2 regions of the Cupriavidus sp. TMH.W2 genome follow, and region 1 is predicted to be linked to the other one. Evidence: predicted binding sites of a transcription regulator. Region 1 holds the regulator's gene; the other holds the start of a gene.
What was found. The regulator FNR, encoded in region 1, switches genes on or off when oxygen is low (the NO sensors DNR and NnrR bind a similar motif). The targets are predictions, from matches to a motif close to TTGATNNNNATCAA.
Positions count from the first base shown of each region.

Region 1 (11,503 bases):
ACCGCACCGATCTTCGGCACGCGGAACACCTGGCGCACCTCGACCTGGCCGATGGTGGTTTCGCGCTTCTCCGGCGCCAGCATGCCCGACATCGCCGCCTTGATCTCGTCTACCGCATCGTAAATGATGTTGTAGTAGCGGATATCGATGCCGTTGTGCTCGGCCAGCTTGCGCGCACCCGCATCGGCACGCACGTTGAAGCCGATGATGACCGCCTTCGAAGCCGTCGCCAGGTTGACGTCGGATTCGGAGATGCCACCCACGCCGCCGTGCACGATCTGCACGCGCACTTCGGCGGTCGACAGCTTCTGCAGCGACTGCACCAGCGCCTCCTGCGAGCCCTGCACGTCGGCCTTGACGATCAACGGCAGCGTCTGCACTTCGCCTTCGGCCATCTGCTCGAGCATGTTCTCGAGCTTGGCGGCCTGTTGCTTGGCCAGCTTCACGTCGCGGAACTTGCCCTGGCGGAACAGCGCGATTTCACGTGCCTTGCGCTCGTCCGGCAGCACCAGCACTTCTTCACCGGCGGCAGGCACTTCCGACAGACCCTGGATTTCCACCGGGATCGACGGACCGGCTTCCTTGGTCGCCTTGCCGTTCTCGTCCAGCATGGCGCGCACTCGGCCGTAGGCGCTGCCAGCCAGGACCACATCGCCACGCTTGAGCGTGCCGCTGCTGACCAGGATGGTTGCGATCGGGCCCTTGCCCTTGTCCAGCTGGGCTTCCACCACCAGGCCCTTGGCCGGGGCAGCCACCGGTGCCTTCAGTTCCAGCACTTCGGCTTGCAGGAGCACTTGCTCGAGCAGGTCTTCCACACCGGTACCCATCTTCGCGGAAACCGGCACGAACGGCGAATCGCCGCCGTATTCTTCCGGCACCACCTGCTCCGCCACCAGTTCCTGCTTCACGCGGTCCGGGTTGGCATCGGGCTTGTCGATCTTGTTGATCGCCACGACGATCGGCACACCGGCAGCCTTGGCATGCGCAATGGCTTCCTTGGTCTGCGGCATTACGCCGTCGTCGGCCGCGACCACCAGGATCACGATATCGGTTGCCTTGGCACCGCGGGCACGCATGGCCGTGAAGGCCTCGTGACCCGGGGTGTCCAGGAAGGTGATCACGCCGCGGTCGGTTTCCACATGGTAGGCACCGATATGCTGCGTAATGCCGCCGGCTTCGCCCGCGGCCACCTTGGTGCGGCGGATGTAATCCAGCAGCGAGGTCTTGCCGTGGTCGACGTGACCCATCACGGTCACCACCGGCGGACGCGGCAGCAGCTCGGCGTCTTCGTGTTCCTCACCGTCCACCACCAGCAGGGCTTCCGGATCGTCCAGCTTGGCGGCGTACGCCTTGTGGCCCATTTCTTCCACCACGATCATGGCGGTTTCCTGGTCCAGCACCTGGTTGATCGTCACCATCTGGCCGAGCTTCATCATCTGCTTGATGACCTCGGATGCCTTGACCGCCATCTTGTGAGCCAGGTCGGCCACGGAGACGGTTTCAGGCACGTGCACTTCACGGATCACCGGCTCGGTCGGCGCCTGGAAGTTGCTGCGGCTGTCGTCGTGCTGCTGCTGCCTGCCGCCGCGGCCACGCGGGCCGCCGCGCCAGCCGCCCACGCCGCCCGACGAATCGCCGCGCGTCTTCAGGCCGCTGCCCTTCTTGCGGCTGCCTTCGTCCTGCCACGTCGACGACGTGCCGGCCTTGACGACCTTGCCCTTCTTGTCGGCGGTGGCGGTAGTGGCGGTAGCGGTCACCGGCTTCTTCTCGCCCGGCTTGGCTTCGGTCGCACCCGCCGGCTTGACCGGCTTGTGCAGCGTTCCGGTCTGCTCAGCCTTCTTTTCCTCGGCCTTGCGCTCGGACGGCGCCTTCAGCACGCGTGCCGGCGCGTTCAGCATCTGCTGGATCGCGCGGGCTTCGGCTTCGGCGGCCTCGCGGCGCTTGCGCGCGGCGACTTCCTGCTCGGCGCGGGCCTTGTCGGCGGCGGCCTTGGCCTCGTCGGCAGCCTTCTGCGCCTCGGCGCGTTCGGCGGTGACGCGTGCCTTCTCGTCCTCGGCCTTCTTGCGCGAGGAGTCCTCGTTGGCTTCGGTCACGGCGCGCGATGCGGCGGCCTCTTCCTCCGCCTTGCGGGCGGCGAGTTCGGCCTGGCGGCGCTGTTCAGCCTCCAGTGCTTCCTGGCGGGCGCGGCGCTCGGCTTCCTCGCGCTCGGCTGCCTCGCGGGCGGCCTTGGCTTCGGCTTCCTGGCGCGCCAGCTGCTCGGCCTGGCGGCTTTCTTCCTCTTCGCGGCGCGCCTCCTCGGCTGCGTCGACGATCGGGGCTTGCGCCTCGGCACCGTCGGCCTGGGCATCATGCGCAGCTTCGTCGCGCTTGATCAGCACGCGCTTCTTGCGCACTTCCACCTGGACCGTGCGGGTCTTGCCGGCGCCATCCGACTGGCGGATCTCGGAGGTTTCGCGCTTGGTCAGTGTGATCTTCTTGCGGGCGCTGTCGTCGGCCTGGCCGTGCGAGCGCTTCAGATAGTCCAGCAGCCTGGTCTTATCCGATTCCGTGATGATGTCTTCTGGCGTCGCTTTGCCCACCCCAGCCGCCTGCAATTGTTCCAGCAGGGCAGCTGCGCTGCGACTCAGTTCTGCGGCCAGTTGGGCAACTGTTGTGCTTGCCATTCAAACCCTTTCAATGCTTGGTTTCTACGTCGGGACAGATTGTTGCGGAAAGCGCGCCCGGGCCAGGTGTAGGCCGGCCCGGCCGTGTCCCTCAGTTGAACCAATGTTCCCGTGCTTTCATGATCAGCGACTTGGCTTCTTCCTCGCTGACACCGGTCATCTCGACCAGCTCGTCCACGGCCAGTTCGGCCAGGTCGTCACGCGTATGGATATCGCCTTCGGCCAGCTTGCCGATCAGTTCCGGGTTGAGGCCGTCGAGCGAGCGCAGGTCCTGCGACACCTCTTCCACCTTTTCTTCCCGGGCCAGTTCCATCGTCAGGAGCGCATCACGCGCGCGATTGCGCAGCTCGTTGACGGTGTCTTCGTCAAAGGCCTCGATCTCCATCATTTCACTGATGGGGACATAAGCCACTTCTTCCAGCGTGGAGAAGCCTTCCTCGATCAGGATGTCGGCAACTTCCTCATCCACGTCCAGCTTGGACATGAACAGCTTGCGCACGACATCGCTCTCTTCGGCCTGCTTCTGCGCCGATTCTTCCTGGGTCATGATGTTGATCTGCCAGCCGGTCAGCTCGGACGCCAGGCGCACGTTCTGACCACTGCGGCCGATCGAGACGGCGAGGTTTTCCTCGTCGACCACCACGTCCATGCTGTGCTTCTCTTCATCCACCACGATCGACTGCACTTGCGCCGGCGCCAGCGCGCCGATCACAAATTGCGCCGGGTCTTCCGACCACAGCACGATGTCCACCGCCTCGCCGCCGATCTCGTTGCGCACCGCGGTGACGCGCGTGCCACGCACGCCCACGCAGGTGCCGATCGGGTCGATGCGCTTGTCATGCGCGACCACGGCGATCTTGGCGCGCACGCCCGGATCACGGGCTGCCGCCTTGATCTCCAGCAGGCCCTGCTCCATTTCCGGCACTTCGTTCTCGAAGAGCTTGATCAGGAACTCGGGCGCGGTGCGCGACAGTTCGATCTGCGGGCCGCGCGCGGCGCGGTCCACATTCAGGATATAGGCACGCACACGGTCGCCCGTGCGCAGGTTTTCCTTGGGGATGATCTGGTCGCGGGCCAGCAGCGCTTCCACGCGGCCGGATTCGACGATCAGGCCCTTCTTGTCGGCGCGCTTGACCGTGCCGGTCATGATCTTCTCGCCGCGATCCAGGTAGTCGTTCAGGATCTGCTCGCGCTCGGCGTCGCGGATGCGCTGCAGGATCACCTGCTTGGCAGCCTGCGCACCAATGCGGCCGAACTCGACCGACTCGATCTGCTGCTCGATAAAGTCGCCCAGCTCGATGCCGGGGTTTTCATCGCGAGCCTCGAACAGCAGGATCTGCTTGTCCGGCTCCTGCAGGCCCAGCTCGTCGGGAACGACCAGCCAGCGGCGGAAGGTTTCATGCTCGCCCGACTCGCGATCGATCGCGACACGGATATCCACGTCTTCCTCGAAACGCTTCTTGGTGGCCGAGGCGAGCGCCGCCTCCAGGGCACCGAATACCACATCTTTGTCGACGTTCTTCTCACGCGCAAGCGCATCGACGAGCAACAGAACTTCGCGGCTCATTGCTTGTTCCCTTTTCTTTGATTTCCTTTGAAGTCGATCACCGGCACCAGGCGTGCCTTGTCGACATCGGATACGGCAAATTCCAGCAGCGCCGGGCCATCTTTGCCCTCGAACTCCAGGCCAATCTTCTCCTCGCCCGCCGCGCCGGTGGGCTCGCGCAGGATGCCTGTGAAGTTCTTCTGTCCGTTGACGGGCAGGCGCAGCGTCACGCGCGCCTCCTCGCCGGCAAAGCGGATGAAGTCGGCCAGCTTCTTCAGCGGCCGGTCCAGTCCGGGTGACGAGACCTCGAGGCGCTCGTAGTCGACGTTCTCGACGGTGAACACGTGGGTGAGCTGGCGGCTCACCTTTTCACAATCCTCGATGGCAATGCCGGTTTCAGGCTGATCGATATAGACACGCAGCAATCCGGCCGGGGCACGCTCGAGCTCGACCAGCTCATATCCCATGCCGCCAAGGGTGGTTTCGATCAAATCTGCCAGATGCACTGTTATCCCGAGTAATGGCCATCAACACCGTGGCAGGCAAACCCGCCGGTGCCGTCCGGGACGACCCTGCTGCAGCCCTGCCTGTCCGCCACCCCTCCGCCCCAGCGGAGAGAACCGAAAAACGGGCGAACCAAAAAAAAATGGGCGCAATGCCCATCATTCGCCCATCCTCGACGAGGATGGCTTTTTGAATAGACTTGAATTATACGCGGATTATGTCGAAAAGGCAAAAGCCAGACATTTCCGCACACTGCATGCGGCGCCGGCGGGCGTTCTACCCGCCGTGCGCCGCAATCAGCGCTTATCGGTTGCCACCGCGGTTGCCACCGCGATTGCCGCCACCACCGCCTCCGCCGCTGCGCGGGGAACGGTTACCGCCCGGCTTCGCCGCCTTCGGCATCACATTGCCGTTGGCTTCGCCACCGCCGCGGCGCGGCTTGCCCTGGCCCTGGCCCTGGCCGCCCTGACCGCGCATGCCACCCATGCCACCCATGCCACCCATGCCACCCACGCCACCCATGCCAGCGCCACCACCGCGGCCCTGGCGCGCGCCGGTACCGCGCCCGCCGCCCAGGTTGGCCGCGTGCGAGGTCAGCAACGTCGGACCATGGCTGATATAGCCCATCGACGTCTTCATCGGATCCGGCTGGCTGCTGCGGCCACCCCCGCTGCCACCGCCGCGGGCACCGCCCTGGTCGAAGCGCGGCAGGCCGTCCATGCCGGTGTGCATCGGCATGCCGGCAATCGCAGCTTCGGTACGCTGCTTGCGTCCGCCCACCTTGGTGGCGCCCTTGGGGGCTTGCTCGCCCTTGCCCGGCACCTTCAGGCCGACACCGGCCATCAGCGCCTTGACATCATTCGGCTCCACTTCCTGCCAGCGGCCGCGCTTGAGGCCCCGCGGCAGCAGGAACTGGCCGTAGCGCGTGCGGATCAGGCGCGACACGGTCAGCCCGACCGCCTCGAACATGCGGCGCACTTCACGGTTGCGGCCTTCGGTCAGGGCCACGTGGTACCACTGGTTGACACCTTCGCCACCGCCATCGGCAATGCGCAGGAAGTTGGCCTCGCCGTCATCGAGCTTGATGCCGTGCAGCAGGCGCTGGCGGTCGGCTTCGGCCAGCTCGCCCAGCGTGCGCACCGCGTACTCGCGCTCCACGCCGTAGCGCGGGTGCATGAAGCGGTTGGCAATGTCACCCGACGTGGTGAAGATCAGCAGGCCTTCGGTATTGAAGTCCAGGCGCCCCACCGCGACCCACTTGCCGGTCTTGATGCGCGGCAGGCTGTCGAACACGGTCGGACGGCCTTCCGGATCGGACTGGCTGACGATTTCGCCGGCGGGCTTGTGGTACAGCAGCACGCGCGGCGGCTTGGTCGACACCTTGCGGTGGATCAGCTTGCCGTTCACGCGGACCTGGTCGGCCGGCAGGATGCGCTGGCCGATGTGCGCCGGCAGCCCGTTGACCGAGACCCGGCCCTGCAGGATCAGCTCTTCCATCTCGCGGCGCGAGCCCAGCCCGCCCTCGGCCAGCACCTTGTGCAGCTTGGGCGCGTCGTCGTCGGCCGACAGCTCGCGCACCGGCTTGGCCTTGGTGCGCGGGATGACGGTGTCTTCGCTGTCGTACTGCTCTGAGATCACGAAGCGGAACAGGTCTTCGCTGCTCGCCGCGGTCTTTTCACCGCCGCCCTGGCCGGGGCCCTTGCGCGGCGCCTGCGGCTTGCCGCCCTCCTTGCGGCGACCCTGCTGGCGCGCGCCGGCGCCCTGGCCCTCGCCAGGCGTTGCCGGCTTGCCGGCGCGCTGGCCCGGCTTGCGCTTGCGGCTGGGCTGCTCGGGCTTGTCGGTGCCTTCGGCCCTGGCCGCGCGGTCCACCTTGTCTGCCTTGCTGTTGCCCTGGCCGCCCTGGCTACCCTGGCCGCCCTCGCCCTGACCCGCCTTGCGCTTGCCGCGGCCACGCTGGCCACCGCGCCCGCCGCCAGCCGCCTGTGCGGCGCCCGGCTCACCGGCATCGCCCTGGCCGCCGATGCCGGCGCCTTCGGCGCCCTCGGCACGGTCCTGCGCCGCCTGACGGCGCGATGCCACCAGGTTCCTCAGCCCGCGGCGCAGCCCCTTGCGGCGGGGCGCGGCTTCGCTGCCCGATCCGGGTTCTGCGGCGCCGGTGTCGGCGGATGCGCCCGCATGGCGGGTGTCTTGCTCAACGGAATCAGACAAGATATTCACTATCGGATGTTGCATGTTGTTCAGTTCGGCACGCGCTCGTCGTGCTCGCTCGGGTGCGGCGGGTTGCCGTCGTCGGGCAGTTCGCCCCGCGCCCCGTCCGGATTGGGTGCGGCTGGTTCGGTGAAATCGTTCGAATCAGCCTCGGCAGCCGCCGGTTGCAGCGGCTGCACATCGAAGCCATTGGCGCCTTCGTCGGCCGGTGTGGCCGGCTCGGCATAGGCCTCTTCGTCGGCGCTGGCAGGCTTGTTCGCCGCCAGGTCTTCAAAATTGATCGCCTGCTGCTCCAACAAGGCGGCCTGCGCCTGCGCCTGGGCGTCTTCCAGCGGCGGCAGTTCATCCAGCGTGCGCAGGCCAAGGTCGTCCAGGAACGCCTTGGTGGTGGCATACAGCGCGGGCCGGCCGGGCACGTCGCGATGGCCGATTACCTCGATCCAGCTGCGGTCCTCCAGCTTCTTGATCACTTCCGTGCTGACGGTCACGCCCCGGATTTCCTCGATATCGCCCCGGGTCACCGGCTGGCGGTAAGCAATGATCGCCAGGGTCTCCATGACGGCGCGCGAATATTTTGGCGGTTTTTCCGGATTCAGGCGGTCGAGGTATTCCCGCATTTCCGGCCGGCTCTGGAAGCGCCAGCCGCTGGCCAGCGCCACCAGTTCCACGCCGCGCGGCCGCCAGTCCTGGCGCAGTTCCTCGAGCAGCACGCGGATGGTGTCTGCGCCGACGTCATCGTCAAACAGTCGCCGCAGATCATTGACGCGCAACGGTTCCTGCGCGCAGATCAGCGCCGTCTCGAGGACGACCTTCGCCTCTTGGGTATTCATGTTGATGGTGTGCAGCCTGTCTTTGCACCTGCTCCCGGACGGATCCGGGGCACCGGAGATTTTGGATACAGCGGTGCGAAAGCCACCGCCATCTCATTGCGCAGCGAGCCGGATACCTGCTGTATCCAAGCCGTGCACTTCCCTTTCTTTGCATCGAGTTGCCGGGTCGTTCCGGCAGGAGATCGTCCGCATGCCGTCATGGACCGGCCAGCGAACCTCTTGCGTCGCGCATCCGCACACAACGGACGTCGCTGTCAGCGAACTGAACGCCTCGGACGCAAGAAAAAACGGGTATCGGGAGCTAGGCCGGCATCTACAACACCACCGTGCCAGCCGGACTTTTGAACCAGATCTTTTGAACCGGATGGACCGCGGGGGCGGGACGGGCATCGAAAACCTTCCGCTTCCCTTGTCCTGGGCACGCCTTCTGGTAGGAAGGCCGCCTGGCGCTGCTCGCCGCTGCTTACCGCGGCCTGTCTGACTTCGCGCGATACCGCAATGTTGGCGATTGTATGGCATTCCCGCCTCTGCCTGCAACCATCATCCGTTGTCCACGCGGCGCCAACGCCTCAGAACAGTCCCAGACAGCATCAAAACACCAGACAGAACCCCTGCCCGGCCAGCGAATGTGGCAGCAGCACCGCTCGCGCAATACCCAGGCCGCCAAACGCCATCACCGCGAGGCCCGCCCCAAGCCGCACGGCGGGACGCCTCGCCAGCAGCCGCAAATAGCCCGACAGCCCCGACAAGACCAGCAGATTCGGCAGCGTGCCGAGCCCGAAAACCCCCATGACCAGCGCCCCGGAACCCGCGTTGCCCGCCAGCAGCGCCAGTGTCAGCGCGCCATAGACCATGCCGCAGGGGACCAGGCCCCAGGCCAGCCCAACGCCATAGCGCCGCGCCAGCCCGCCGCGCACCCGCACGGAGGCTGGCATGCCGCCGGCCAGGCGGCCGAGCCGTCGCGCCGCGGCAGCACTGCAGCGCGCTGCCAGCCGCTCCAGCCAGTTCACGGTAAAGGTACTGCCGCGCAGCAGGCGCCAGCCCGACCACAGCAGCATCAGGCTGCCCGCGCCGAACAGCCAGCGCTGCACCGGCAGATAATCCTGCTTCCATGCCGAGGCGCCGGCGGCACCCAGCGCCGCACCCAGCAGCATATAGGTCGAAATCCTGCCCATGTGCATCACCAGCAACTCGCCCAGCCAGGCAGCGCGGCTGCGCACCAGGCTGACTGTCGCAGGCATCCCGCGCCGCTGTTCCACGGCGAGGGCCACGCCACCGCACATCGCGGCACAGTGGACACCGCCCAGCAAAGCCAGCAGGAAAACGCTGATCAGCACCCCAAATGTCAATTCTGTCTCCCTGCCGGATCACATCGCACGTTAAAATGTATCAATCGCGCCCTCGCTGCCATTTCTAGCAGGTTCCAATTGCTCACCTCCATTCCCATTACCGAGATGTCGCCCCGTTGCTCCACTTGTGCGATGGGGCAGCTGTGCCTTCCGGTTGGCATGTCGCAGCAAGACCTCGCTAAGATGGACACGCTGGTGCAAGAGCGCATTCGCGTGCACAAGGGTGAAACCCTGTACCGCATGGGCGATCCGCTCACCGCCGTCTATGCCATCCGCTTCGGCACGCTCAAGACCCACGTCACCACCGAAGACGGCCGCTCGCAGATTACCGGTTTCCATCTGCCCGGTGAAATCGTCGGGCTCGACGGACTCGGCGAGATGCAGCATGCCTCCGATGCCGCCGCGCTGGAAGATACCGAGGTGTGCGTGGTCCGCATGAAGGATCTGCAATCCCTGTCATCAGACCTGCCGTCGCTGCAGCAGCAGTTCCTGCGCCTGATGGGCAAGGAGATCACGCAAGATCAGCTCATGCTGGTCACGCTGGGTTCGATGCGCGCCGAGGAACGCCTCGCCGCCTTCCTGATCAACCTGTCGGAGCGGCTGTCGGCGCGCGGGTATTCGGCGTCCGAGTTCGTGATGCGCATGAGCCGCGAAGAAATCGGCAGCTACCTCGGGTTGAAGCTGGAAACCGTCAGCCGCCTGTTCTCCCGCTTTGCCGAAGCGGGCCTGATCCAGATCCGCCAGCGCCACGTCAAGCTGGTCGACATCGACGGCATCAAGCAACTCTACAGCCGCACTTGCTGAGCCGCCGCCGCGCCGGCCTCATTCCAGTTCATCGGTATCGGCCAACCGCGTCGGCATGGTGTAGAGCGTCAGCCCGCTCGACAGCGCGCAGAACACCCAGGCCAGCAGGAAGCCGACAGTGTAGACCGACTCGCGCGACGATTCGATCGGATGGCCGAAGAACTTCAGGTCACCGGGATCAACGACTGAAAAGACCGTCGCGGTCGCAAAGCCGGCCATCAGGAACCCCGGCCAAAGTACCCACATCAGCCAGCGCAACTTCATGGCTGCCTCGCTGTGCCAGGCTTTGACGGCGTGGCCCCGGCCTTCTCCACCACCAGGCCATGGCGCGTCGCGCCCCCCACAGGCATGTCGGGATGCGTTGACGCCAGCCAGATCGTCACGCCGCACGCCACCATGGCCGCCAGCGGACCGCTCATCAGCAGCCACGGCCACGGTTCCTTCCACCACGGATTGCCTTGCTGACTCATCTTGCCCCCTTCGTCTTGGCGACTACGTCCGAGTCCCCTGGCTTCACAAATCGCGCGGCACGATAAAACTGGTGGATTGCCGGATTTCGGCATGCCCCCGCTCCGTGCCTTCGCTCGTTACTGTCACGCTGATCTTGTGCGTGCCCTGCGCCGCGGCCTCGATCGGCACGCGGATGCGGACCGGCAGCAACCGGTTGGAGGTCGGCGCCAGCGATTCGGCTTGCTTGTCGTACTCCACCGTCAGGTTCTTCAGTTCGTCGCTGTCGGCGCTCACCCGGATCCGCATCGGCGCTTCGGTCGTGTTGATCAGCTGCAGGCGATAGACATTCTCGATCCAGCGCCCTTCCACTTCCCGGCCAAGCGCACCACGGTCGCGGATGATGTCGACCTTCAGCGGTGTGCGCAGCGCGATCGACGCCAGGAACCCGGCCAGCAGCGCGACCCAGATCACTGAATAGATGATCACGCGCGGACGCAGCAGCCGCTTGCGCGACGCCACGGCGGACAGGCCCTTGCGCATCGCGTTCTCCGACGTGTACCGGATCAGGCCGCGCGGGTAGTCCAGCTTGTCCATCACCTGGTTGCAGGCGTCAATACACGCGCCGCAGCCAATGCATTCATACTGCAGGCCATCGCGGATATCGATGCCCGTCGGGCACACCTGCACGCAGATGCTGCAGTTGACGCAATCGCCCAGGCCCGCCTTGCGGTGGTCGGTCTTGCGCGAGCGGCTGCCGCGCGGCTCGCCGCGGCCGACGTCGTAGGTCACCACATAGGTATCGCGGTCCACCATCACGCTCTGGAAACGCGCATACGGGCACATGTACTTGCATACCTGCTCGCGCATGAAGCCCGCGTTGCCCCAGGTGGCGAACGCATAGAACAGCATCCAGAACGCCTGCCACGGCCCCAGCGACAGGGCCAGCACCTCGCCGCCCAGTTCGCGGATCGGGGCGAAGTAGCCGATGAAGGTAAAGCCGGTCCAGAGCGCGATCAGCACCCACAGCAAGTGCTTGGTCGCCTTGATACGGAATTTGCGCAGGCTCCACGGATCGCCGTCGAGCCGGATGCGCGCGATGCGGTCACCTTCGACCCGACGCTCGATCCACATGAAGATCTCGGTGTAGAC
Region 1 covers NZ_CP193792.1:2,109,737-2,121,239, forward strand. Annotated here, with positions in the region: gene infB (translation initiation factor IF-2) at 1-2,663, opposite strand, end outside; gene nusA (transcription termination factor NusA) at 2,755-4,230, opposite strand; gene rimP (ribosome maturation factor RimP) at 4,227-4,715, opposite strand; gene rluB (23S rRNA pseudouridine(2605) synthase RluB) at 5,017-6,945, opposite strand; gene scpB (SMC-Scp complex subunit ScpB) at 6,951-7,751, opposite strand; gene ACREYQ_RS09725 (sulfite exporter TauE/SafE family protein) at 8,342-9,100, opposite strand; gene fnr (fumarate/nitrate reduction transcriptional regulator Fnr) at 9,179-9,904, shown strand; gene ACREYQ_RS09735 (hypothetical protein) at 9,923-10,168, opposite strand; gene ACREYQ_RS09740 (hypothetical protein) at 10,165-10,374, opposite strand; gene ccoG (cytochrome c oxidase accessory protein CcoG) at 10,418-11,503, opposite strand, start outside.

Region 2 (11,503 bases), 1.9 Mb from region 1:
CCACAGGTAGTCGCGTGCCAGTTCCTCCGGCGACGGGGCCTTGAAGCCGACCACGCGGATGCCCAGCGGATCGAAGCTGCGGAACACGCTGCGCACGGTGCCATCCTTGCCGCTGGTATCCATGCCCTGCAGCACCACCAGCAGCTTGCGGCGGTGCTCGGCATAGAAGATGTCCTGCTGCGCGTCCAGGGCGTTGCTCAGCTCGACGATGCGGGCAAGGTCTTCCTCTTTCTTGCCGCAGGACAGCGGCTTGCTGCCCGGGTCGAAGCCGGCAAGGCGGAATTGCTTGCCCGAGGTGATGCGGAAATCGTCCAGCGGCATGGGCGCTCCAATCGGTCTGACCTGCAGGATCAAGGGAATGGGCGCCCCCGCCAGGGCTCCGTTGCAACGGAGGCGGGGAGTGCGGAAAGGGGCGCGCAGCCCCTATGGTCAGGCCGGCAGGGCTGCCAGGTCAATGCTGCCTTCGAACACGGTGGTGGCCGGGCCGGTCATGCGCACCGGTTCAGCGGCGCCGTCCCAGGCAATGTTCAGCTCGCCGCCATGGGTGTGGACCCGCACCGGAGAGTCCAGCAGGCCGCGCCGGATGCCGGCCACCACGGCCGCGCAGGCGCCGGTGCCGCAGGCCAGGGTCTCGCCGGCGCCGCGCTCGTAGACGCGCAGGCGAATGGCGTGGCGGTCTTCGATCTGCATGAAGCCGGCGTTGACGCGGTTCGGGAAGGCGGGGTGGTATTCCACCACCGGGCCGTCCTGCAGGACCGGGAAGTTCTCCACGTCGGCCACCACCTGCACCGCGTGCGGGTTGCCCATCGACACCGCCGAGATCCATTCGGTGCGGCCGTTCACCTCCAGGCCGTACAGCGTGTCGGCGCCCTCGGTGCGGGTCGGCAGGCCCTGCGCGCGGAACGGCACGCGCGCCGGTTCCAGCTCGGGCGCGCCCATGTCCACCGTGACCTGGCCATCGTCCTGCAGCGTCAGCGTGATCACGCCGTTCATCACCTCCACGCGCACCGAGCGCTTGTCGGTCATGCCCTTGTCCGTGACAAAGCGCACGAAGCAGCGTGCGCCGTTGCCGCAGTGCTCCACCTCGCTGCCGTCGGCATTGACGATGCGGTAGCGGAAGTCGACGTCCGGTCGGCTCGGTTTCTCGACGATCAGGATCTGGTCTGCGCCCACGCCGAAATGCCGGCTGGCAAGGGCACGCCACTGCGCCGGGGTCAGGTCGATCTGCTGGTGGATGCCGTCGAGCACGACAAAGTCGTTGCCCGCGCCGTGCATCTTGGTGAACTGGAGTTTCATGGTGGCGATTGTAGCTGCGGCGCGCCGGACGCGCTGGACCTGCCTGGCGCGCTCAGTAGATCGCGGGCTCGCCCGGCATGCGGTTCTTGAAGCGCTTGTGCACCCAGTAGTACTCGGGCACGCGCGGGCGGATGCAGTCCTCGAAAAAGGCATTCATGCGGCGCGTGTCTTCCGTCACGCTCGCGCCCGGGTAGTGCTCCCAGGCCGGCAGCACGCGCAGCACATAGCCCTGGTAGTCGGGCAGCATTTCGGTGTAGATCGGCACCACCCTGGCCCCGGTCAGCCGCGCCAGCCGCGATACCGACGTCAGCGTCAGCGCCTGCGCGCCGAAGAACGGCACGAACTCCGAATCGCGCTCGCCGAAGTCCATGTCGGCGATCAGCTGCATCGCCTCGCCCTTCTTCAGGCCGCGCAGGATGTCGCGCGCGCTGTCGTTGCGCGAGATCATGTTGGCGCCGAAACGCCCGCGGGCGTGCTTGAGGAAGCCGTCGAAGAGGGCGTTCTTCTGTGTGGTGTAGAGCGAGGCGCCGGAGCGGCCGACATGCTCGCGCAGGTGGATGGTGAGGCGGATCGCGCCGGCTTCCACGCCCGACAGGTGCAGCGTCACCAGGATATGCGGGGTGCCATCCAGTGCCACCAGGTCGGCCTGGTCGTCGATCTGCACCCAGCGGCGCATCTGTGCCTCGCTGCCGGTCCAGAAGATGCCGCGCTCGGCAAAGCTGCGGAACAGGATGCGGAAGCTCTGGCGCGACAGCGCGTCGATCTCGGCCTCGGTGCGCTCCGGGAAGCACAGGCGCAAGTTGGCCTGCACCACGCGGCGCCGCTCGCTGGGCAAACGGTACAGCAGGCCGCCCAGCGCCTCGCCGAAGCGCGCGACGAAGGGGTACGGCAGTTTGCCCAGCACCGTCAGCAGGCCGATGCCGAGCCACGTGAACATACGGCTCATGAAATCGATTGATCAGTGGCCGGCTCGGTATCGTTGCCCGGGGTGCCTGCTCCGGCGGGTTGCTTGTAGCGGTTGTAGCCCCACAGGTACTGGGTGGGGGACAGGCTTACCAGTTCCTCGATGGTCCGGTTGATGGCCGCCGCGGCGGTGGCAGGATCGTCCGGCAGCATGCCGCCGCCGTTGATCACGCGCAGGTGGCCGCGATAGCCGGCGCCGCGCGGCAGGCGCTCGGCAAAGACCGCCACCACCGGCGCGCCGGTCAGCTGCTGCAGCCGGTGCACCAGCGCCATGGTATAGGCGGGCTTGCCGAAGAACGGCGCCCAGCTGCCTTCGCCGCCGCTGGGCACCTGGTCGGGCAGGATGCCCACCGCCTGGCCGCGCTTGAGCGCCTTCACCAGCATGCGCACGCCGCGCGGCGTGGCCGGCGCCATATGCATATTGGGGCGGGTGCGCATTTTCTCGATCCACTCGCGCAGCCAGGGCTGGTGCGGCGGCTTGAACAGCGCGGTGACCGGGCGATGCAGTGCGTGGGATTGCGGCAGCACTTCAAAGCAGCCCAGGTGCGGGGTCAGGATGATGATGCCCTTGCCGCGCGCCTGCAGCTTCCCGAGCTCTGGCCACAGGTAGTCGTCAAAGCCGTAGAGCTTCGCGCCGATCCTGCTGCGGCTCCAGAAGTAGGGCATCTCGATGATCATGCGCCCGGTCGAGCGGGCGGCTTCGTCGATCATCGCCTCCGTGGCATCAGGGAACGCCAGGCGGAAGTTGTCCCGCAGGCGCTGGCCATAGCGGCCCGGCAGACGTGCGATCAGCAGGCCGAGGGCGCCGCCCACGGCTTGCAGCAGCCGCAGGGGGAAACGGGAGATCAGCCAGAACAAAAAGGTCATCAGGCGCGAAAAACAGGTCTGTCGCGGGTCCGTGCCGGGAACAGACGCGCAAGGAGGCGTTTTTTTCGATGGAGGCATTCAGTTCCGCACGCCGCGTGCCGTCAACAGGGACCAGCACGGGCACAGCGCCCCGGCGTGCCGGCAAGTGTTGTACCGCGCCATTGGCGCGCTGCAACGAAGCCGGCAGGCGCGTATAATAGCGTGTATCGCCGAGTTAACTGACAACTTGCGGGGCGATGCGGCTCAAACCGGGCTGCCTGAAATACCGCTAAAGCGTCGCCGCCATGAACCCGAACAGGCTGGCACGCAATAGCCAACCTGGAGAATAAGTTCGTGGCAAACGACTTCCTTTTTACTTCGGAATCCGTCTCCGAAGGCCATCCCGACAAGGTCGCCGACCAGATTTCCGACGCCGTCCTGGACGCCATCCTGGCGCAGGACAAGTATGCGCGTGTGGCAGCTGAGACGCTTTGCAACACCGGTCTGGTGGTGCTGGCCGGGGAAATCACCACGACCGCCAATGTCGACTATATCCAGATCGCGCGCGACACCATCAAGCGCATCGGATACGACAACACCGAATACGGCATCGACTACAAGGGCTGCGCCGTGCTGGTGGCCTATGACAAGCAGTCGCCCGACATCGCCCAGGGCGTGGACCGCGCCTCAGACGACTACCTGAACCAGGGTGCCGGCGACCAGGGCCTGATGTTCGGCTATGCCTGCGACGAGACCCCGGAACTGATGCCGTTCCCGATCTATTACGCCCACCGCCTGGTCGAGCGCCAGTCGCTGCTGCGCCGCGACGGCCGCCTGCCCTGGCTGCGCCCGGACGCCAAGTCGCAGGTTACGGTGCGTTATGTCGACGGCAAGCCGCACAGCGTTGACACCGTGGTGCTGTCGACCCAGCATTCGCCCGACATCACCCAGGCCCAGATCCGCGAAGCCGTGATCGAGGAGATCATCAAACCGGTGCTGCCGGCCGGGATGCTCAAGGAAACCAAGTACCTGGTGAACCCGACCGGGCGCTTCGTGATCGGCGGCCCGCAGGGCGACTGCGGCCTGACCGGGCGCAAGATCATCGTCGACACCTACGGCGGCGCCTCGCCCCACGGCGGCGGCGCGTTCTCGGGCAAGGACCCGTCCAAGGTCGACCGCTCGGCCGCCTACGCCGCGCGCTACGTGGCCAAGAACGTGGTGGCTTCGGGCCTGGCGCGCCAGTGCCAGGTGCAGGTCAGCTATGCCATCGGCGTGGCCCGCCCGATCAACGTGACGGTCTACACCGAAGGCACCGGCAAGATTCCCGACGCCAAGATCGCCGAACTGGTGCAGGAGCATTTCGACCTGCGCCCGAAGGGCATCGTGCAGATGCTGGACCTGCTGCGCCCGATCTACGAGAAGACCGCCGCCTACGGCCATTTCGGCCGCGAAGAGCCGGAGTTCTCGTGGGAAGCCACCGACAAGGCGGCCGCCCTGCGTGCCGCGGCCGGCCTGTAAGCGCCACCCGGGCCAGCAGCACTGACGGCAAGCCCCGCCGGCCCGCAAGGGCCCGCGGGGTTTTTTCACGCCGGTTTGATCCTGGTCCAGTCGCCGCGTGACGCCGGCGCCACGGCTGGCGGCAGGGAGTAAAATCCCGCCATTCCCAGCCGCCACGCCGGCGGCCGACCCCAAACACTGGTGACCGTTTCCAGAGGATGCCATGTCCGAAGCGCCTGTCCTTGCCCCGTCGACCTCAATTCAGCCGCACGCTGCCGCCGGTCAGCTCAACCTGATCCGTCCGCAGCCTTATACCGAGTGGGCCCCCCAGGTCACGGCGGAAGAGCGCGCCACGCTGCGCCGCGAGCTGGAGCAGGGCGCCGTGCTGTACTTCCCGAACCTGAATTTCCGCTTCCAGCCGGGCGAAGAGCGCTTCCTGGACAGTCGCTATTCGGACGGCAAGTCCAAGAACATCAACCTGCGCGCCGACGACACCGCGGTGCGCGGTGCGCAGGGCAGCCCGCAGGACCTGGCGGACCTGTACACGCTGATCCGCCGCTACGCCGACAACAGCGAGGCGCTGGTGAGCACGCTGTTCCCGGAATATACCCCGCACATGACGCGCGCCGGCACGTCGCTGCGGCCCAGCGAGATCGCCGGGCGCCCGGTCAGCTGGCGCAAGGACGACACCCGCCTGCACGTGGACTCGTTCCCGTCCAACCCGATGCTGGGCAAGCGCCTGTTGCGCGTGTTCCACAATATCGACCCGGCCGCGCCGCGCGTGTGGCGCGTGGGCGAGCCGTTCGGCGATTTTGCGCGGAAGTTCGTGCCCAAGACCCATGGCATGTGGCCGGGGCAGGCGTCGCTGATGAAGCTGCTGCATATCACCAAGCGCAAGCGCTCGGAATACGACCACCGCATGCTGCAGCTGCATGACCTGGCCAAGGCCGACCTGGACTACCAGGCCAACGTGCCGCAGCAGGAATTCCAGTTCCCGCCCGGCTCGACCTGGATCGTCTTCAGCGACCAGCTGCTGCACGCAGCCATGCGCGGGCGCGCGATGATGGAGCAGACCATCTACCTGGCGCCGCAGGCGATTTCCGACCACACCCACTCGCCCGAGGCAGTGCTGTCGCGCATGCTCGGGCGGCCGATGCTGGTTTCCTGATCAGCGCAGAAGCTATCCAAGCCCGCCTGCCCGTGGCCGGCGGCTCGCGCACGTCCCTTGCCGCCGTCCTTCTCCACCCCTGCGGCTAACGTCTACACTGAATCTCACGGCTTGCCATCCGCTGGACGGACAAGGGCGGGCGCACCGGCGCAGCCCGGCTCACGCATGCGCGCCGCCTGCGGACTCGCGGGGAGACAGATGGAAACCACCTATGACTACGTCATCGTCGGTGCGGGCTCGGCGGGCTGTGCGCTGGCGGGGCGGCTTGCCGACAGCGGCGACGACGCCATCGCGCTGGTCGAGGCCGGGCACCACGATCACCATGTGCTGGTACGCACACCCGCCGGGATGGCCGCGATGCTGCCGCGTGCCGGGGCCCGCAACTATGGCTTCCAGACGGTGCCGCAGCCGGGCCTGAACGGCCGCCGCGGCTACCAGCCGCGCGGGCGCGGGCTGGGCGGCAGTTCTTCGATCAACGCCATGATCTACACCCGCGGCCGGCCCGCCGACTACGACGCCTGGGCCGACGCCGGCTGCGACGGCTGGGCGTGGGACGACGTGCTGCCTTATTTCCGCCGCGCGGAATGCAATGAGCGCCTGGCGGGCAGCGACGAGGATCCGCTGCATGGCGGAAATGGTCCGCTCCATGTCTGCGGCCTGCGCACCCCCAACCCCTTTGCCGAACGCTTTATCGAGGCCGCGCACCAGGCGGGCTTTCCGCGCAACGAAGACTTCAACGGCGAAGAGCAGGAGGGCGTGGGCTGGTACCAGGTCACGCAGCACGCGGGCGAGCGCTGGAATGCCGCGCGCGCCTACCTGCACGGCGGCAATGCGCGCGACCGCGCCTGCAACGGCGGCCGCGCGCGGCTGCACGTGCTGACCGATACGCAGGCGCTGCGCATCGTCTTCGAAGGCCGCCACGCCGCCGGTGTGCTGGTGGTGCGGGACGGCCGCCAGCAGCTGCTGCGCGCGCGCCGCGACGTGATCGTGTGCGCGGGCACGTTCGGCTCGCCGCAGCTGCTGATGGTTTCGGGGGTCGGCCCCGCCGCGCAGTTGCGCGAACACGGTATCGGCGTGGTGCACGACTTGCCCGGCGTGGGCGCCAACCTGCAGGACCATCTAGACATCGTGCTGCACAAGCGCACCGCCGTGCCCGAGCTGTTCGGGGTGTCGTTCGGCGGCCTGGCGCGGCTGGTGTCCGAAATGCTGCGCTACCGGCGCGAGCGCACCGGTATGCTGTCGAGCAACTTTGCCGAGGCGGGCGGCTTCCTGCGCAGCCGGCCGGAGCTGCCCGAGCCTGACCTGCAGCTGCATTTTGTGGTCGGGATGGCAGACGACCACATGCGCCGGCTGAACTTCGGCCACGGCTATGGATGCCATGTCTGCCTGCTGCGCCCGCGCAGCCGTGGCGAGGTGCGGCTGGCCTCGGCCGATATCGGGCGTGTGCCGCTGATCGATCCGAAGTACCTGAGCGATGGCCGCGACCTGGACGATCTGGTGGCCGGTGTGCGCATCGTGCGCAGCATCCTGTCGCAGCCGCAACTGGCATGCTTTGGCGGGCGCGAGCTCTATTCGGCCGGCCTGCGCGCCGACGGCAGCGACGATGCCGCCGTGCGCGAGCTGATCCGCGAGCACGCCGATACCATCTATGACCCGGTCGGCACCTGCCGCATGGGCATGGATGCGATGGCGGTGGTGGACCCGCAGCTGCGCGTGCGCGGCGTGGAGGGCTTGCGCGTGGTCGACGCGTCAGTGATGCCAACCCTGATCGGCGGCAACACCAATGCACCCGCGATCATGATCGGCGAGCGCGCGCACGACCTGATCCGCTATGCGCCGCGCGTGATGCTGCGGGTGCTGGAATCGATGGAGGCTTGACGGGAGGTGTGAGCCCTAGCCTTCGAAGCCGCGCGAGAACACCCGCTTGAGCACATCGGCATCCGCATCCAGCGTGCCGAAGACGCGCCCATGCTGCCGCCCCAGCCGGCTGGCGACGAACAGCTCCGCACTCTCGGTATCGGCATGCGCCAGCATCAGCGCGGCCTGCGCGGTCAGCACCAGTCCCTGCGCAAAGCGGCGCGCGTTGGCTTCCAGCAGTTCGGGGGGCTCGCGCAGCAATGCCTGCAGCGAGGCCAGTTCCGCGCGCACCGCGGGATGGCCGCCGGCGCGGCGCGACAGGTCCTGCAGCAAGCGTGCGGCATCGTCCGGATTGCGCTGGATCGCGCGCAGCACGTCCAGGCACATGATGTTGCCCGAGCCTTCCCAGATCGAATTGACCGGCGCCTCGCGGTACAGCCGCGCCATCGGGCCTTCTTCGACGTAGCCGTTGCCGCCCCAGACTTCCATCGCTTCGCCGGTGGCTTCCAGCGTGCGCTTGCAGACCCAGAACTTGGCCGCGGGCGTGACCACGCGCTTCCAGGCCGCCGCGAGCGGATCGTCCTCGGCATGCTCGAAGGCGTGGCCCAGTTCCATCATCAGCAGCGTGGCCGCTTCGGATTCCAGCGCCAGGTCGGCCAGCACATTGCGCATCAGTGGCTGGTCGGCCAGCAGGCGCCCGAAGGCGCTGCGGTGGCGCGTATGGTGCAGCGCCTGCACGAAGGCCGCGCGCAGGATCGCGGCGCTGCCGATCACGCAGTCGAGCCGGGTGCTGGTGGCCATCTCGATGATGGTGGGGATGCCGCGGCCTTCCTCGCCGATCAGGATGCCGGTGGCATCGCGGAACTCGACCTCGCTGCTGGCGTTGGAGCGGTTGCCGAGCTTGTCCTTCAGGCGCTGGATCTGCACTGCGTTCCTGCTGCCGTCGTCGCGAAAGCGCGGCACGAAGAAGCACGACAGCGGGCCGTCTTCGGCGCCCATGCGCGCGACCACCAGGTGCGCATCGCACATCGGCGCGGAGAAGAACCACTTGTGGCCGGTCAGCGCATATTCCGCGCCGCGGCCTTCGCCGCGCACCGCGCGCGCCACGGTGGTGTTGGCGCGCACGTCCGATCCGCCCTGCTTCTCGGTCATGCCCATGCCGATCATGATCGCGGTCTTGCTGCGCCACGGCAGGTCGCGCGCATCATGCTCGGTGGCATACAGGCGCGGTTCCAGCTCGGCAAACAGCGCCGCTTCCTTGCGCAGCACGGGGATGCTGGCAAAGGTCATGGTCGGCGGGCACAGCGAGCCGGACTCCACCTGTGCCTGCAGGAAATACCCGGCCGTGCGCGCCGCCCATGCGCCCGCGCGCGGCTGCGCGAAGGGCATGGCCTGCAGCTGCTGGCTGCGCAACAGGCCGAGCAGCGCGTGCCAGCTCGGGTGAAAGTCCACCACGTCGATGCGCTCGCCGGTGCGGCTGTGGGTGTGCAGCTCGGGCGTAAAGTGGTTGGCGTCGGCTGCCCACTGCTGCACTTCAGGCTCGCCCAGCCGCGCGCCGAACTGTCCGAGCGCGTCGGCATGCCAGCCGCCGCCGAGGCGTTCCAGCGCGGCGCGCACGGCGCGGTCGCAGCCAAACAGGTTGTAGTGCGCGAGATCCGGCACCTGGTTGAAGACGCGGTGCGTGGCGGCGTCGGTCATGATGTCTCCTGGATCGGTGCTTGCCGGTTGCTTGCATGGTAGATCACGTAGCCGGTGTTTGAGTGCACGGTGGTCCCCTTGCGGGCGATTTTGCGGCGCAGCATGGGCGATTCGATACCTTTCCGCACAGCTGTGGCACCACAATCGGCAGGGAACTGGCACTGGCGCCCACCGGCACCTTGTGCTTAAATTCACCCCGTTGGATGAAACAGGGGTGCCGTACGGATGGGCCGTGCGGCTGAGAGAGTCCCTTCGAACCCGATCCGGCTAGTACCGGCGTGGGAAGTTTCACAAGACCAAGTCTCCAGTCCCTCCGGGACTCGCCGCCCCAGGCTTCAGGCCCCAGGCAGCGCTCACAAGGCTCCTGGTTTCGTCCACCCCCGCAAGAGAGAGGACGACACCCATGGCCCGTACTGCCCCCGCTGCATCCTTCGAATCGCTTGAAAGCGACCTCGACCAGAAATTCGCCTATCCGGCTTCCAGCAAGACCTACCTGACCGGCAGCCGCCCGGATATCCGCGTACCGCTGCGCACCATCCTGCAGACGTCGACGCGTACCGACAAGGGCGAGATGTCCAACCCGCCGATCCCGGTGTACGACACCTCGGGTCCTTACAGCGACCCGGACGTGCATATCGACCTGAAGGCCGGCCTGCCGGCGCTGCGCGCCAAGTGGATCGAAGAGCGCGGCGATACTGAAATGCTGTCCGGCCTGTCGTCGGAATACGGCCGCGACCGTGCCAACGACCCCGCCACCGCGCACCTGCGCTTTGCCCAGCTGACCAACCCGCGCCGCGCCAAGGCCGGCGCCAATGTGTCGCAGATGCACTATGCGCGCCGCGGCATCATCACGCCGGAAATGGAATATGTGGCCCTGCGCGAATCGCTGAACCTGCAGGCGCTGTACGACAAGCCCGAATACAAGGCGCTGCTGCGCCAGCACCCCGGCAACGCGCTCGGCGCCGGCCTGCCGCTGCGTCCGGAAGACATCACGCCGGAATTCGTGCGCCAGGAGATTGCCTCGGGCCGCGCCATCATCCCCGCCAACATCAACCACACTGAGCTGGAGCCGATGGCGATCGGGCGCAATTTCCGCGTCAAGATCAACGGCAACCTGGGCAACTCGGCGGTGACCTCGTCGCTGGCCGAGGAAGTGGAAAAGATGGTGTGGTCGATCCGCTGGGGCGCCGACACCATCATGGACCTGTCCACCGGCAAGCACATCCACGAAACCCGCGAATGGATCCTGCGCAACTCGCCGGTGCCCATCGGCACGGTGCCGATCTACCAGGCGCTGGACAAGACCGGCGGCATCGCCGAGGACCTGACCTGGGAGATGTTCCGCGACACGCTGATCGAGCAGGCCGAGCAGGGCGTCGACTACTTCACCATCCACGCCGGCGTGCTGCTGCGCTATGTTCCGCTGACCGCCGACCGTGTCACGGGCATCGTCTCGCGCGGCGGTTCGATCATGGCCAAGTGGTGCCTGGCGCACCACAAGGAAAACTTCCTGTACACGCACTTCGACGAGATCTGCGAAATCATGAAGGCCTATGACGTGTCGTTCAGCCTCGGCGACGGCCTGCGTCCGGGCTGCATCGCGGACTCCAACGACGACGCCCAGTTCGGCGAACTGCGCACTTTGGGCGAACTGACCGCCAAGGCGTGGCAGCACGACGTGCAGGTGATGATCGAAGGCCCGGGCCACGTGCCGCTGCAGCGCATCCAGGCCAACATGGACGAAGAACTCAAGCATTGCTACGAGGCACCGTTCTACACGCTCGGACCGCTGGTGACGGACATCGCTCCCGGCTACGACCACATCACCAGCGGCATCGGCGCGGCCAATATCGGCTGGATGGGCACCGCCATGCTTTGCTACGTCACGCCCAAGGAGCACCTGGGACTGCCGGACAAGGAAGACGTGCGCGAAGGCATCATCACCTACAAGATCGCCGCCCACGCTGCGGATCTTGCCAAGGGCTGGCCGGGCGCGCAGCTGCGCGACAATGCGCTGTCCAAGGCACGATTCGAGTTCCGCTGGGAAGACCAGTTCAACCTGGGCCTCGATCCGGAACGCGCGCGTTCGTACCACGATGCCACGCTGCCGGCCGAAGGGGCCAAGATCGCCCACTTCTGCTCGATGTGCGGACCGAAGTTCTGCTCGATGAAGATCAC
Region 2 covers NZ_CP193792.1:236,911-248,413, forward strand. Annotated here, with positions in the region: gene ACREYQ_RS01120 (polyphosphate kinase 2 family protein) at 1-321, opposite strand, end outside; gene dapF (diaminopimelate epimerase) at 430-1,296, opposite strand; gene ACREYQ_RS01130 (lipid A biosynthesis lauroyl acyltransferase) at 1,349-2,242, opposite strand; gene ACREYQ_RS01135 (lysophospholipid acyltransferase family protein) at 2,239-3,126, opposite strand; gene metK (methionine adenosyltransferase) at 3,460-4,623, shown strand; gene ACREYQ_RS01145 (Kdo hydroxylase family protein) at 4,826-5,770, shown strand; gene ACREYQ_RS01150 (GMC family oxidoreductase) at 5,969-7,648, shown strand; gene ACREYQ_RS01155 (acyl-CoA dehydrogenase family protein) at 7,664-9,325, opposite strand; TPP riboswitch at 9,526-9,627, shown strand; gene thiC (phosphomethylpyrimidine synthase ThiC) at 9,729-11,503, shown strand, end outside.
Region 2: a site for FNR is predicted at 4,699-4,712, ahead of ACREYQ_RS01145 (Kdo hydroxylase family protein). Genes of this name have one in related genera too.